Regions from separate parts of the Streptomyces sp. NPDC059142 genome, predicted to be linked through region 1. Evidence: riboswitches for the same ligand, from Rfam matches in the RefSeq annotation. Region 1 holds a riboswitch; the other holds the start of a gene.
The links. Region 1 has a riboswitch for cobalamin ahead of ACFXPK_RS18730 (ribonucleoside-diphosphate reductase subunit alpha). Riboswitches for the same ligand answer to the same signal wherever they lie in the genome.
Positions count from the first base shown of each region.

Region 2: it holds a riboswitch for cobalamin, as region 1 does, so the genes downstream of both, ACFXPK_RS04355 (ABC transporter substrate-binding protein) here and ACFXPK_RS18730 (ribonucleoside-diphosphate reductase subunit alpha) in region 1, are expected to answer to the same signal.

Region 1 covers NZ_JBHZDA010000048.1:1,933-9,443, reverse strand. Annotated here, with positions in the region: gene ACFXPK_RS18740 (SDR family oxidoreductase) at 1-57, shown strand, start outside; gene ACFXPK_RS18735 (ribonucleotide-diphosphate reductase subunit beta) at 143-1,162, opposite strand; gene ACFXPK_RS18730 (ribonucleoside-diphosphate reductase subunit alpha) at 1,153-3,597, opposite strand; cobalamin riboswitch at 3,743-3,885, opposite strand; gene ACFXPK_RS18725 (YbdD/YjiX family protein) at 4,345-4,545, opposite strand; gene ACFXPK_RS18720 (carbon starvation CstA family protein) at 4,620-6,842, opposite strand; gene ACFXPK_RS18715 (GntR family transcriptional regulator) at 7,023-7,511, opposite strand, start outside.
Region 2 covers NZ_JBHZDA010000006.1:33,657-41,167, forward strand. Annotated here, with positions in the region: gene ACFXPK_RS04340 (enoyl-CoA hydratase/isomerase family protein) at 1-366, opposite strand, end outside; gene ACFXPK_RS04345 (acyl-CoA dehydrogenase family protein) at 363-1,511, opposite strand; gene ACFXPK_RS04350 (CoA-acylating methylmalonate-semialdehyde dehydrogenase) at 1,517-3,040, opposite strand; cobalamin riboswitch at 3,223-3,410, opposite strand; cobalamin riboswitch at 4,038-4,218, shown strand; gene ACFXPK_RS04355 (ABC transporter substrate-binding protein) at 4,335-5,861, shown strand; gene ACFXPK_RS04360 (ABC transporter permease) at 5,958-6,905, shown strand; gene ACFXPK_RS04365 (ATP-binding cassette domain-containing protein) at 6,902-7,511, shown strand, end outside.

The DNA of each region.
Region 1 (7,511 bases):
ACGGGCACCGCCGTCACCGCCGACGAGGATCTGAGCCACCATCCCCTGCCCTGGTGAGCCGGGAGGGACACGGCGGCGGGGCCGGTGCGGGGAGAGATCTCCTCCGCACCGGCCCCGCCCCGGGTCCGGACCGGCCCGCCGACTAGAAGTCGTCGTCGAAGCCGACCGTGCCCTCCACCGCCACCTGGTACGCCGACGGGCGCCGCTCGAAGAAGTTCGTCAGCTCCTGCACGCCCTGCAACTCCATGAACGCGAACGGGTTCTGCGACCCGTACACCGGCGGGAAGCCGAGGCGCTGGAGCCGCTGGTCCGCCACGCACTCCAGATACGCGCGCATCGACTCCGTGTTCATGCCGGGCAGCCCGTCGCCGCACAGGTCGCGGCCGAACTGGAGCTCCGCCTCCACCGCTTCCTTCAGCATGTCCGTGACCTGCTGCCGCAGCGCGTCGTCGAACAGCTCCGGCTCCTCCTTGCGGACCGTGTCCACGACCTCGAAGGCGAAGTTCATGTGCATGGTCTCGTCACGGAAGACCCAGTTCGTGCCCGTGGCCAGGCCGTGCAGCAGACCGCGCGAGCGGAACCAGTAGACGTACGCGAACGCCCCGTAGAAGAACAGGCCCTCGATGCACGCCGCGAAGCAGATCAGATTGAGCAGGAACCGGCGCCGGTCCGCCTGTGACTCCAGGCGCTCGATCTTCTCCACCGAGTCCATCCAGCGGAAGCAGAACTGCGCCTTCTCGCGGATCGACGGGATCTCCTCGACCGCGTCGAAGGCCGCCGCGCGGTCCTCCGGGTCGGGGAGATAGGTGTCCAGCAGCGTCAGATAGAACTGGACGTGTACGGCCTCCTCGAAGAGCTGGCGCGAGAGGTAGAGCCGCGCCTCCGGGGAGTTGATGTGCTTGTAGAGCGTCAGCACCAGATTGTTGGAGACGATCGAGTCGCCCGTCGCGAAGAACGCGACCAGCCGGCCGATCATGTGCTGCTCGCCGGGGGACAGCTTGGCGAGGTCGGCGACGTCGGAGTGGAGGTCGACCTCCTCCACCGTCCAGGTGTTCTTGATCGCGTCGCGGTAGCGCTCGTAGAAGTCCGGGTAGCGCATGGGGCGCAGCGTCAGCTCGAAGCCCGGGTCCAGGAGGTTCTTCTCGGTGGTCATTACTGGCATGCCTCGCAGGACTCGGGGTTCTCCAGGGAGCAGGCGATCGCCTCGTCGGCCGGCGTCGTCTGTACGGGGATGGGGGTGGCGGCGGGAGCGGACGCGGGGCTCGGCGCCGAGGGCCCGCCGGCCGCGCGCGCGATCCGGGTCGCCGGGCGCGAGCGCAGGTAGTACGTGGTCTTCAGCCCCTTCTTCCAGGCGTACGCGTACATCGAGCTGAGCTTCCCGATGGTCGGCGTCTCCAGGAAGAGGTTCAGCGACTGGCTCTGGTCCAGGAACGGCGTACGCGCCGCCGCCATGTCGATCAGTCCGCGCTGCGGGATCTCCCACGCCGTACGGAACAGCTCGCGCACCTCGGCCGGGATCCAGGTGAAGCCCGCCACCGAGCCGCTGGACTCGCGCAGCGCCTCGCGCGTCTGCGCGTCCCAGACGCCGAGCCGCTTCAACTCCTCCACCAGGTAGGAGTTGACCTGGAGGAACTCCCCGGAGAGCGTCTCGCGCTTGAAGAGGTTCGAGACCTGCGGCTCGATGCACTCGTACACGCCCGCGATCGACGCGATGGTCGCCGTCGGGGCGATGGCCAGGAGAAGGGAGTTGCGCATACCGGTCCTGGCGACCCGGGCGCGCAGCGCAGCCCAGCGCTCGGGCCAGTGCAGCTCCACGTCGTAGTGGTCGGGGTGGAGCACCCCGCGCGCGGCGCGCGTCTTCGACCAGGCGGGCAGCGGGCCGCTGCGCTCGGCGAGGTCGCAGGACGCCTCGTAGGCGGCGAGCATGATCCGCTCGGCGATCCGGGTGGAGAGCGCGGCGGCCTCGGGGGAGTCGAAGGGCAGCCGCTTCTTGAAGAAGACGTCCTGGAGCCCCATTGCGCCCAGGCCCACCGGGCGCCACTTGGCGTTGGAGCGGCCCGCCTGCTCGGTCGGGTAGAAGTTGATGTCGACGACCCGGTCGAGGAAGGTGACGGCGGTACGGACGGTCTCGTCCAGCCGCTCCCAGTCGATCTCGCCGGTGGCCGCGTCCACGAACGAGCCCAGGTTGACCGAGCCGAGGTTGCAGACGGCCGTCTCGCCGTCGTCCGTGACCTCCAGGATCTCCGTGCAGAGGTTGGAGGAGTGGACGGTGTGGCCGGGCTCGGCCGTCTGGTTCGCCGTACGGTTCGACGCGTCCTTGAAGGTCATCCAGCCGTTGCCGGTCTGCGCGAGGGTGCGCATCATCCGGCCGTACAGCTCACGCGCCTTGATCGTCCTGCGGGCGAGACCGTCGGCCTCCGCCTTGCGGTACGCGGCGTCGAACGCGTCGCCCCACAGGTCGACCAGGTCCGGTACGTCCACGGGCGAGAACAGCGACCATTCGCCGTCCGCCTCGACCCGGCGCATGAACTCGTCGGGGATCCAGTGCGCCAGATTGAGATTGTGGGTACGGCGCGCCTCCTCGCCCGTGTTGTCACGCAGTTCGAGGAACTCCTCCAGATCCGCGTGCCAGGTCTCCAGGTAGACACAGGCGGCGCCCTTGCGCCGGCCGCCCTGGTTGACGGCGGCGACGGAGGAGTCGAGGGTCCGCAGGAACGGGACGATGCCGTTGGAGTGGCCGTTCGTCCCCCGGATCAGTGAACCGCGCGAGCGGATACGGGAGTACGACAGGCCGATGCCGCCCGCGTGCTTCGAGAGCCGCGCGACCTGGTGGTAGCGGTCGTAGATCGAGTCCAGCTCGTCCAGCGGCGAGTCCAGCAGGTAGCAGGACGACATCTGCGGGTGACGGGTGCCGGAGTTGAAGAGGGTGGGGGAGGAGGGGAGGTAGTCCAGCCGGCTCATCAGCCGGTAGAGCGCGGCGACCTCGTCGAGCGCGTGCGCGCTCTCGTCCTCGGCGAGCCCGGCGGCGACGCGCAGCATGAAGTGCTGGGGCGTCTCGATCACCTGGCGGGTGAGCGGGTGCCGGAGCAGATAGCGGCTGTAGAGCGTCCGCAGCCCGAAGTAGCCGAAGCGGTCGTCCGCCGCCGGATCGATCAGCGCGTCGAGGCGCTCGGCGTGGCGGGTGACGAAGGCGGCCGTACGGTCCGCGATCAGGCCCTCGCGGTGGCCGACGGCGACGGACGCGGAGAACGACACGGCGCCCTGGGAGGCCGCCTCGTCGGCGATCGTACGGGTGAGCAGCCGGGCGGCGAGACGGGAGTAGGCCGGATCGTCGGAGATCTGTCCGGCCGCCGCCTCCGTGGCCAGCTCGCGCAGCTCGGCCTCGTCCGAGCGGGCGTTGCGGCCGCGCAGCGCGGCGGCGGCGATCCTGCCCGGGTCGGCGTCGGGCAGATCGGCGGTCAGCTCGGTCAGGGTCCGCAGCAGCGCGGTGCCGGGGGCGTCGGACTGCCCGGCTGCGGTCGCCGCTCCGTTCCCGGCCCCCGCCTCCGCAACCGCCGCCGAGACAACTGAAACCGGATCCGCTGGCGCGATGGTCACGTGGTGCTCTCCCTCGCTCGGCTCTGGGCCACGAGGAGGCACGGGTCCGCGCACGCGGACGCACCCCTGCCCTTGAGGGGAGGCACACCGCGCCGCGTCCACCGGCCCAACCGCGAGGCCCGGACGTCTGGGCGCCCGGATCGGTCGAGCCGGACGCACTGCCGGCAGGTGTTCGGACTGGCGGGCACGACAAAGCGCGCCACAGTACACCGTTGCGGGACAGTTCCGGATTCACACCGGATTCCCCTGCGTCGACAGCGAGGTCGAGCATACATCTGGGGGGCGCGCGCTGCGTCACCCCCCAGATGTTGTGTCGTGGGTCGCTTCGCCCCGTGATTGTCGGACCCCTCCGCTATCGTCATGAGGACAAGGCGGAGGTATCCCCATGACGGTCATCGACTACGAATCCCAGATCCATCCCGAAGAGTTCGACGAGGCCACCGCGATAACGGCCCGCACCATCACGAGTATCCGGCTGGACTCATCGACGGGAAGATCAGGAGCAGGGTCGTGCCGGACGGGGACCACGGACGCATCGTGCAGTGGCTGACACGTATCCGTATGCGGTCCCGCCCGGAGCTGTGGCTCCGAACCGGTCGGGATCACGCTGGAGACCGGGCAGCTCAAGGACTGGGTGCGCTGAGCTGACGACGAACGGGCCGCCGGACCCGTGGGAGAGGTCCGGCGGCCCGAGGTCCGCGCAGTGCGGCCAGGCTGCCCGGTGCGGGCAGCCTGCCCGGTGAGGGCTCAGCAGCAGCGGAACCCCTCGCGCGGATCGGCCTCGCGGGCGTCCGTGCGGCTGCGTTCGAACGCGCGGCGGGTCATGATCTCCCCCGCCGGGCCGCCCGCGCCCGCGTGGGCCCGCGCGTGGGCCACGTAGCGCTCGTACGCCGACTCGCCGGTGAACTCCCGCACGTACCAGCGGATCCGCCGCGCCACGTGCCGCAGCCGCTCCGCCGTGTCGCGCGGGCGACTTCCGGCCCCGCTTCCGGTCGGGGTTCGGGGGCCGTTCCGTAGCCCGGTCACGCCGGGCCCGTTCCCGCCGGGACGGTCTCCCGCTCCCTGGTGGCCTCGGCGGCGGCCAGCTCGGCCTTCTCCTCCTTGGTCGGGATCATGCCGGCGGGGGCGACGATCCTGGACTCGGTGTACGGGACCTCCGTCAGCCGGGCGCTCTCCGGGTCGCGGATCGCCTTGAAGCAGACCCGTCCCGCGTCCGCGATGACCACCAGGATGAGGACCGCGAAGATGGCCGAGAGGACCCCGTCCACCGTGGAGTTGGTGACGACGGTGTGCATGTCGTCCATGGTCTTGGCGGGGGCCAGCACCTCGCCCCGGTCGATGGCCGACTGGTACACGTCGCGCTGGGTGAAGAAGCCCACCCTCGGGTCGCCGGAGAAGATCTTCTGCCAGCTCGCGGTGAGGGTGACGGCGGCGTCCCAGGCGAGCGGCACGGCCGTCACCCAGGCCCACTTCAGACGGCCGGACTTGACCAGCAGCGTGGTGCAGACGGCGAGCGCCACGGCCGCCAGGAGCTGGTTGGCGATGCCGAAGAGCGGGAAGAGCTGGTTGATGCCGCCCAGCGGGTCGTGGACACCGACCCAGAGGAAGTAGCCCCAGCCGCCGACCACGACCGCGCTGGCGAACCAGACGCCGGGCTTCCAGCTCACCTGGCGCATCGGCTTGTACACGTTGCCGAGCATGTCCTGGAGCATGAAGCGGCCGACACGCGTCCCCGCGTCCACCGTGGTGAGGATGAACAGCGCCTCGAACATGATCGCGAAGTGGTACCAGAACGCCTTCATGGCGGTGCCGCCGACGACCGACGAGAAGATCTCCGCCATGCCGAGGGCGAAGGTCGGCGCCCCGCCGGTCCGCGAGAGCAGACTCGTCTCCTCGACGTCCTTCGCCGCCTGGGCGAGCTGGTCGGGCGAGATGGTGAAGCCCAGGTTCGCGACCGCCTGCGAGGCGGACTCGACCGTACCGCCGATGACCCCGGCGGGGGAGTTGACCGCGAAGTACAGACCCGGGTCGATGATGCAGGCGGCGATCAGCGCCATGATCGCGACGAACGACTCGGTCAGCATCGCGCCGTAACCGATCATCCGGATCTGGGTCTCCTTCTGGACCATCTTCGGCGTCGTGCCCGAGGAGATCAGGGAGTGGAAGCCCGAGAGCGCGCCGCACGCGATGGTGATGAAGACGAACGGGAACATGGACCCGGCGAAGACCGGTCCGTCACCGCGGCTCGCGAACTCGGTGACCGCGTCCATCTTCATCGTCGGCAGCGCGATCGCCACGCCCAGCGCCAGCAGCACGATCGTGCCGACCTTCATGAACGTCGACAGGTAGTCGCGCGGTGCCAGCAGCATCCACACCGGGAGCACGGAGGCGAGGAAGCCGTACGCGATCATCCAGATGACCAGCGTCCCGGCCTCCAGCGTGAAGGTGTCGGCGAGCGAGGACTCCGCGACCCAGCCGCCCGCCACGATGGCGAGCAGCAGCAGCGCCACCCCGATGAGCGAGACCTCGGTGACCCGGCCGGGGCGCAGGATCCGCAGGTACACGCCCATGAAGAGGGCGATCGGGATGGTCATGGCGATGGAGAAGACGCCCCACGGCGAGTGCGCCAGGGCGTTGACGATGACCAGCGCCAGCACGGCCAGCAGAATGATCATGATCATGAAGACGGCGATGAGCGCGGCGGCGCCGCCGAAGGGGCCGATCTCGTCCCGGGCGATCTGGCCGAGGGAACGGCCGTCGCGGCGGGTGGAGAAGAACAGCGTCACCATGTCCTGGACGGCGCCGGCGAAGATCACGCCCGCGACGATCCAGATCGTGCCGGGCAGATACCCCATCTGCGCGGCGAGCACGGGACCGACCAGGGGCCCCGCGCCCGCGATGGCCGCGAAGTGGTGGCCGAACAGCACGCGCCGGTCGGTGGGGTGGAAGTCGACCCCGTTGTCCAGCCGTTCCGCCGGGGTGGCCCGGGTCTTGTCGACCTTGAGGACGCGGTTGGCGATGAAGCGCGAGTAGAAGCGGTAGGCGATCGCGTACGAGCCGAGGGCGGCGGCCAGCATCCACGCCGCCGAGACCTCCTCGCCCCGGGAGAGGGCGAGCACCCCCCAGCCCGCCGCGCCCACCAGCGCGACCAGGGTCCAGACGGCGATGGATCTCGGGCTGAGGCCCCCTGGGGCCTTCGGCCGGGTGTCCGTCGACGGGGTGTCGTTCGGCGCGGGCTCTGGCATGGCGAGTCGTCCCCTCACTGGTCACCTGCGTACCGCCTGATGCGTCATGCGTCACGCGTAATGCGCAGGAAATCTAGGGGACCATCCCGGGACACGCCACCACCAGCCCATATCCCGGTACGTTAACTGCCCGCGGGCGGTGGGTTTATGTATGCCTGAGGGGAATTCCCGTGCCGGACGTCAGGGGCGCGGGCGCTGGAGGCGTGCCACGAACTTGTAGCGGTCGCCGCGGTAGACGGACCGTACCCACTCCACCGGTTCACCGGCCGCGTCCAGCGAGTGGCGCGAGAGCATCAGCATCGGCAGCCCCACGTCCGTACCGAGCAGCCCGGCCTCGCGCGGGTTGGCCAGCGAGGTCTCGATGGTCTCCTCGGCCTCGGCGAGATGCACGTCGTACACCTCCGCCAACGCCGTATAGAGGGACGTGTACTTGACGAGAGAGCGGCGCAGCGCGGGAAAGCGCTTCGCCGAGAGGTGCGTGGTCTCGATGGCCATCGGCTCACCGCTCGCCAGCCGCAGCCGCTCGATCCGCAGCACGCGCCCGCCCGCGGTGATGTCGAGGAGCCCGGCGAGGGTGTCGTCGGCGGTGACGTAGCCGATGTCGAGGAGCTGCGAGGTCGGTTCGAGCCCCTGGGCGCGCATGTCCTCGGTGTACGAGGTGAGCTGGAG
Region 2 (7,511 bases), on a different contig from region 1:
GCTGCCGTGCGCGGAGACACCGACGCCGCCGCCCATCACGATCCCGTCCATCACGGCGACGTACGGTTTCGGGTAGCGGGCGATCCGGGCGTTGAGCCGGTATTCGTCACGCCAGAAGCCGGCCGAGGCTGCTCCGTCGCCGTCCCGGGCGTCGTCGTGGATGGCGCGGATGTCGCCACCGGCGCACAGACCACGCTCCCCCGCGCCGGTGAGGACGACGGTCCCGACGGCCGGGTCGTGCTCCCACTCGCTGAGCGCCTCGTCGATACGGAGCACCATCTCGTGGGTCAGGGAGTTCAGGGCCTCCGGGCGGTTGAGGGTGATGTGCGCGGCGTGGCCGCGCGTACGCAGCAGGACGTCGCTCATCCGAACGCCTCGGTCAGACCGCGGGCCACGATGACGCGCATGATCTCGTTGGTTCCTTCCAGGATCTGGTGGACCCGCAGGTCACGGACGATCTTCTCGATGCCGTACTCGCTGAGGTAGCCGTAGCCGCCGTGCAGTTGCAGCGCACGGTCGGCGACCGAGTAGCCGGTGTCGGTGGCGAACCGCTTCGCCATCGCGCACAGGTACGGCGCCTGCGGATCGCCCCGGTCGAGTGCCTGTGCGGCCTGCTGGACCAGGGCACGAGCGGCGGCGAGTTCCGTCGCCATGTCGGCGAGCCGGAAGCGCAGGGCCTGCGCGTCCAGGAGCCGCGCGCCGAATGCCTCGCGGTCGGCGAGGTGGACCAGGCTGCGGTCGAGGGCGCTGCGGGCGCCGCCCAGGGAGCAGGCGGCGATGCCGAGCCGACCTCCGTTGAGGCCGTTCATGGCGATACGGAAGCCTTCGCCCTCGCGGCCGAGGAGGCGGCCGGCGGGCAGCCGTACGCCGTCCAGAACGACCTGACGAGTCGGCTGGGCGTTCCAGCCCATCTTCCGTTCGTTCGGCCCGAAGGAGAGGCCGGTGTCGTCCTTGTCGACGAGGAACGCGGACACCCCGTCGGCACCTTCACCGCCGGTGCGGGCCATCACGACGTACAGCTGGGAGGCTCCGGCACCGGAGATGAACTGCTTGACGCCGGTGAGTACCCAGCCGTCGCCCTTCCGTACGGCGCGGCTGGTCAGGGCTGCCGCGTCCGAGCCGGCGCCCGGCTCGGTCAGGCAGTAGCTGGCCAGGTCGTCCATGGCGCACAGGCGCGGCAGCCACCGCTCGCGTTGGGTGTCGTCGCCGTAGTGGTCGATCATCCAGGCGACCATGTTGTGGATGGAGAGGTAGCCCGCGATGGACGGGCAACCGGAGGCAAGGGTCTCGAACACGAGGACGGCGTCGGCTCGGCTGAGGCCCGCTCCTCCGGACTCCTCACGGACGTAGACGCCTCCGAGGCCGAGTCCGGCCGCCTTGCGCAGCACGTCCACGGGGAAGTGCTTGTCGCGGTCCCAGTCCAGGGCGTGCGGGGCGAGGTGGTCCTGGGCGAAGTCGAGCGTGGTCTCCACGAGGGCCTGCTGGTCCTCGGTGAGCAGGGTGCTGGTCATGTCGCTCACCCCATCGTGGGGATCGTGAAGCTCGCGCCTTCCCGCAGGCCGGCGGGCCAGCGCGAGGTGACGGTCTTCGTCCGGGTGTAGAAGCGGATGGCGTCCGGCCCGTGCTGGTTGAGGTCGCCGAATCCGGAGCGCTTCCAGCCGCCGAAGGTGTGGTAGGCGACGGGCACGGGGATGGGCACGTTGACACCGACCATGCCGGTGTTCACGCGCCGGGTGAAGTCGCGTGCGGTGTCACCGTCCCGGGTGAAGATCGCGACACCGTTGCCGTAGAGGTGCTCGCTGGGCAGGCGCAGGGCCTCCTCGTAGTCCGCCGCCCGGACGACCGTGAGGACCGGGCCGAAGATCTCCTCCTGGTAGATACGCATGGCCGGGGTGACCCGGTCGAAGAGCGACGCGCCGGCGAAGAAGCCGTTCTCATGACCGGGCAGGACGAAGTCCCTTCCGTCCACGACGAGTTCCGCACCCTCCTCGACCCCGAGGTCGACATACGAGCGGACCCGGTCGACGGCGTCCTGGCCGACCAGTGGACCGAAGTCGGCCCCGGGGTCGTCGCTGCGGCCGATCCGCAGCGAACCGATGCGCTCCTTCAGCCGGGCCACGAGCGCGTCCGCGGTGTCCTCACCGACCGGGACGGCGACGGAGATCGCCATGCACCGCTCGCCCGCCGATCCGTACCCCGCGCCGATCAGGGCGTCCACTGCCTGGTCGAGGTCGGCGTCCGGCATCACGATCATGTGGTTCTTGGCGCCACCGAAGCACTGGGCGCGCTTGCCGTGAGCCGCCGCGGTGGCATAGACGTGCGCGGCGACCGGGGTGGAGCCGACGAAACCGAGCGCTGCCACGCGAGGGTCTTCGAGAAGGGTGTCGACGGTCTCGCGGGCGCCGTTGACGACGTTGAGGACACCGGGCGGCAGCCCTGCCTCCAGGAACAGTTCGGCGAGCCGCAGCGGGACGGACGGATCCCGCTCGGAGGGCTTGAGGATGAAGGCGTTGCCGCAGGCCAGGGCGGGGGCGGCCTTCCACAGAGGGATCATCGCGGGGAAGTTGAACGGCGTGATTCCCGCGACCACTCCGAGCGGGGAGCGCAGGGAGTGGACGTCGATGCCGGTGCCGGCGTTGTCGGTGAACTCACCCTTGAGGAGATGTGGGATACCTGCGGCGAACTCGACTACCTCCAGGCCGCGTTGGATGTCGCCGTGTGCGTCCGCGATGGTCTTTCCGTGCTCGGCGGACAGCAGCCGGGCCAGTCCGTCCTTCTCCTGCTCGACGAGCTGGAGGAATCGCATCAGGACCCGGGCGCGGCGCTGCGGGTTCCACTCGCCCCACTCTGGTTGCGCGTTGGCGGAATCGGCGATGACCGCCTCCGCCTCGGTGCGGTTCGCGAGGGGCACCAGGGCCTGGACCTCGCCGGTGTTGGGGTCGTACACCTCGCCGTAGGACCCCGAGGTGCCCCGGGTGTGTTTGCCGCCGACGAAGTGGGTCAACTCGCGCGCGGAGGCGCGTTCGTGCTCGCGGACCATGACTGCCTGCTCTCGTCAGGAGGGATCCGGGGATGGCACACGCCGTCACCGCACACGCACGCGGGTGGCGTACGGATACCGGGGGCGCGAGATCGCGTATGGCCGGAGTCCCGTCAGAGGGCGGGTTCACCAGGGTTGTGGGTACACACCGGTGCCATGCGTGTCAGCTCCATCCTCGTGGACAACACGGAACATCCCACGGCCGGTATCCTGACTCCCGGATCAGCGCGCGCCGTCCGCCTTCCCGACATCCAGCTCGTCAGTGGCGTCCTGCTCGACGGCGTACTCCCCGGTCACAGTGGCGGGACCGCGCCGGAATCACACCGGCTTCCCTGCACCGCGGGCCTTCACCGCGACTATATAGTTGGACGTCCTAGTAAATCTAGCCTCCGAGACCGCCTGTCGCCTTCGCCGCTGGTCAGGGGTTTCCGGATGCGTCCGTACGGGGCGCGGCGAAGCGCGCCGGGGCACGGAGACGAGCCCGGCGGGCATCACGCCGGAAGGTGGTCAGCACCGCCGGACGTGGTGCTGGTCCTGCCGTGCGGTTCTCCGCCGGAGCGCACCCTGCGGGAGGCGGACCTGCTCACCCGCCTGCCCGGCTGGGCCCATCTGCGCCGCAGTGGCATCCCGGGGTCCCTTGGATGTGCCCGCCCGCTGCTGGTGAAGGGCGAGAAGACGATCACGAGCAGAACATCTGTACACGCTCTGTACCGTCAGGGCCCGAGCAGGAGGCTGTGGGCGCGCTCCTTGGCGGACGCTTGACGCTTGGCGACGTACCGCCAGTTCACGACTTTCCACATGGCCTCGATGAAACGGAGCCCTGCGGAGGAGGGGCAGGGCTCCGAGGGTGCGGGAAGCGGTCACCCGCCCCCAGGGCCCGCGAAGGCCCTACGCGCCCCGTCATCGCGGCGAGCACCAAAAGCCAGCCCGGGTAAGAGCCACTCCGATATACGGGTAATCAGGATCGATACGGGATGGGGCACTCCGGGCCGACACGATGGTCAGGCATAATGCGCGGCGTACACCTGAGCGACGGGAACCAGGAAGCCGGTGCGAGTCCGGCGCGGTCCCGCCACTGTGACCGGGGAGCGACCCCCTATGCCACGGCCCACCGGCCGGAAGGCGGGGCGAGCGGCGATCCGGCAGCCAGGAGACTGGCCCGTCGCTTCACCAACTGTCCGGGGCGTGGACTCCCCAGGAAGAGGTCTGTGATGCGCGTCGCGAACTGGCGGCCGACCGGGGCGTCTTTCTGCTTGTTCCGGTGTCCGGAACCCAGTGGAAGGCTCGGCACACCATGACGTTTCCCCTTGCGCGCCGCCGGCTCCTGACCGGGGCCGGTGCGCTCGCCGCCGGAGCGGCTCTGGCGGGCTGCTCCCCCGGCAACGCCCCCGGCTCCTCCCAGGGACGCAGGCTGCGCGCCGCCTTCAGCGCGGGCGGGTCGCAGGAGACCCTGGACCCGCACACAGCTCCGCTCTTCATCGACCAGGCCCGCGCCAAGGCGTTGTACGACAGCGTCCTGACGTACAAGGACGACATGTCGGTCCAGGCGAGGCTCGCCGAGAGCTGGGAGAGCGACAGCTCCGGCAGCCGCTGGCGCGTACGTCTGCGGGACGCCCGGTTCCACGACGGCAGGCGCGTCACCGCGGCCGACGTTCTGTGGAACTATCGGCGTATAGCCGACCCGGCGACCGGAGCATCGGCCCAACAGCTCTTCGCCGGCGTCGATTTCAGCGCGAGCCGGGCGTCCGGCCGAGACCTCACCCTTGTCCTCACCGCGGCCGACTTCGAGTTCCCGGCGGCGCTTGGCGCTGCCGGCACCGAGATCGTCCCGAAGGACACCAAGGACTTCGACAGGCCCATCGGCTCGGGTCCCTTCCGCTACCGCTCCTTCCGTCCGGGCGGCAGCACCCTGTTCACCGCGTGGTCGGACCACTGGGACGGCGGGCCGGACATCGAGGAACTGGAGTTCGTACCGGTCAACGACGAACAGGCGCGGCTCAACGCCCTGTTGTCCGGACAGGTGCACTACGCCCACGATCTGTCAGCGGCCTCGGCGACGCGGCTGGCCGGCCGCGACGGGCTGCGCGTCCTGCGGACGAGGCTGAGCACCATGCAGGCCGTCCTGCTCCGGCTCAACCGGGCTCCCTTCGACGACCCACGCCTCGTCCGGGCGTTCACCCTCGGGCTCGACCGGGACCGGCTCGTCGAAGTCGCCCTCGCCGGACACGGCACCGCGGGCAACGACCTCTTCGGGCAGGGACTGCGCGGATACCCAGCCGGCCTGCCCGCGCGGGAACGTGACGTCGACCGGGCCCGCGCGCTGGTCGAGGAAGCGGGCGCGAACGGCCTGACGATCGCCCTGGAGACCAGCGATGCCGACCCGACCTGGGGCAACGCATCCTCACTCATCGCCGGCCAACTGAAGGACATCGGTTTCAAGGTCACCCCGCACGTTCGCTCGGCCGCCACGTATTTCGGCGAGATCAAGACCAAGGGCGTCGCCGCTCACAGCCGTACCGCCACCCTGCCCGTCACCACGCACCTGCGCTCCCGGCTGCGCGCCGACGCACCCAACAACCTCACCGGATACGACGACCCGGCCTTCGACAGGCTTCTCACCCAGGCGTCCGCCACCCGCGACGAGAAGACGCGCCTCGACCTTCTCGCCAGGGCGCAACATCGCGCCAGGGACCGCAGCGGCCAGCTCGTGTGGGCCTTCAGCGACTGGAACATCGGCCACAGCGGCACTCTCACCGGGCTTCGGGCCGCGCCGCCCAACTCCTGCGACTGGGCGCGCTTCGACCGTGTCCGCATTTCCTGACGGCCCGCCCCGTGCGACACGTCCGACGGACCGTGTCGCATGACGCCCACGTACGAGGGAGCACCCCGCCCGGCGCGGACGTGGCGGCCGTCGGGGATGACACGCTACGCGCTGATCAGGACCGCCACGGCCGTCGCGCAGGGCGCAGTGGTCCTGGTCGCGGTCTTCGCCCTGACCTCGCTCCTGCCGGGCGACACCGTCGACGCCGTCCTCGGCGAGCAGGGCACGCCCGAGCAGCAGCGTCTGGCCCGTACCGAACTGGGACTCGACGAGCCGGTCACCACGCGCTTCCTCCACTGGGTCATCGACCTGTGCCACATGCGCCTGGGGCAGTCGCTCGTCACCGGCGTCCCCGTCACCCAGGAGATCGGCGACCGTTTCGCCGCGACGGCCGTCCTGACCGCCGTGGCACTGGCACTGCTCATCCCCCTCGCCCTCGCTCTGGGTGTCCTGACGGGGCTGCGCGAGGGATCCTTCGCCGACCGGACACTCAACGCCTGCGTACTCGCGCTGCACTCCGTACCGGAGTTCGTGCTCGGCCTGCTCCTCACGGCCTGGCTCAGCGCGGGACTCGGGCTACTGCCCGCCACCGCCGCGGGCCTCGGCGGCACCGAGGTGCTCTCCGCCCCCACGGTCCTCGTCCTGCCGGTCGCCGTCCTGGTCGCACGGCAGCTCTGCGACCTGACCCGGCAGGTCCGCATCGGTGTCGCCACCCGGATGACCAGCCCCGTCGTCCGCCATCTGCGGCTTCTCGGCCTGCACGAACGCACCATCGTGCTCCGCCATGTGCTGCCGGGGTGTCTCGCCCCGTCGGTGCAGCAACTCGCGCGCTGCGTGGACGGACTGCTCGGCGGCACCGTCGTGGTGGAGTCGCTGTTCACCGTCCGCGGACTGGGTACGGGCTTCGTCGAGTCGGTGCAGAACCGCGACATACCGGCGGTTCAGGGATACGCCCTGCTCTTCGCCGCGACGGCTCTGGTCGTGAACCTTCTCGCCGACCTGACCGTCGCCCGGCTGACCCCCCAGCGGGAGGAACGCGCGTGACCACCCGCCCGCCGGCCGCACCGCGACGCAGTATCGGCTCGCGCTGCCTGGACTCGCTCGCCCTTGTGCTGCTGGGACTGCCCGTCGTTCTCGCCGTCATCGGTCCCTTTGTCGCGGGCTCCACCGCTCCGGACGCGGCCCCACTGCTAACGGCCGGAGAAGGCCACCTGCTGGGCACCGATGTCCTCGGCCGGGACGTGTTCGCCCTCGTCCTCGACGGGGGACGATCCGTGCTGGCCATGACCCTGGCGGCCCTCCTCACCGCCTGCGCGGTGGGCCTGCCGCTCGGCCTCTTCACGGCCGGGACCCACCGTCGCTGGGCCGACGAAACGGTCATGCGCGGCCTGGACGTACTGCTCGCTTTCCCCGCTCTCCTCCTGGTGATGACGCTGGCGGCTTCCGGCCACCAGGACGCCACCACTCTGGTGGCAATCGCGGCCCTCGTCCAGATTCCCGCCGTCACCCGCCTGGTACGGACCGCAGCCCTGGCGCCGGGCTGCCGTACGGCCGTGGAGGCCATGCGGCTGCAAGGCGCACCCTGGCACCACATCCACGGACGCTATGTGCTCAGGCGGGTGAGCCGGCCTCTGATCACCGACGCGGGCA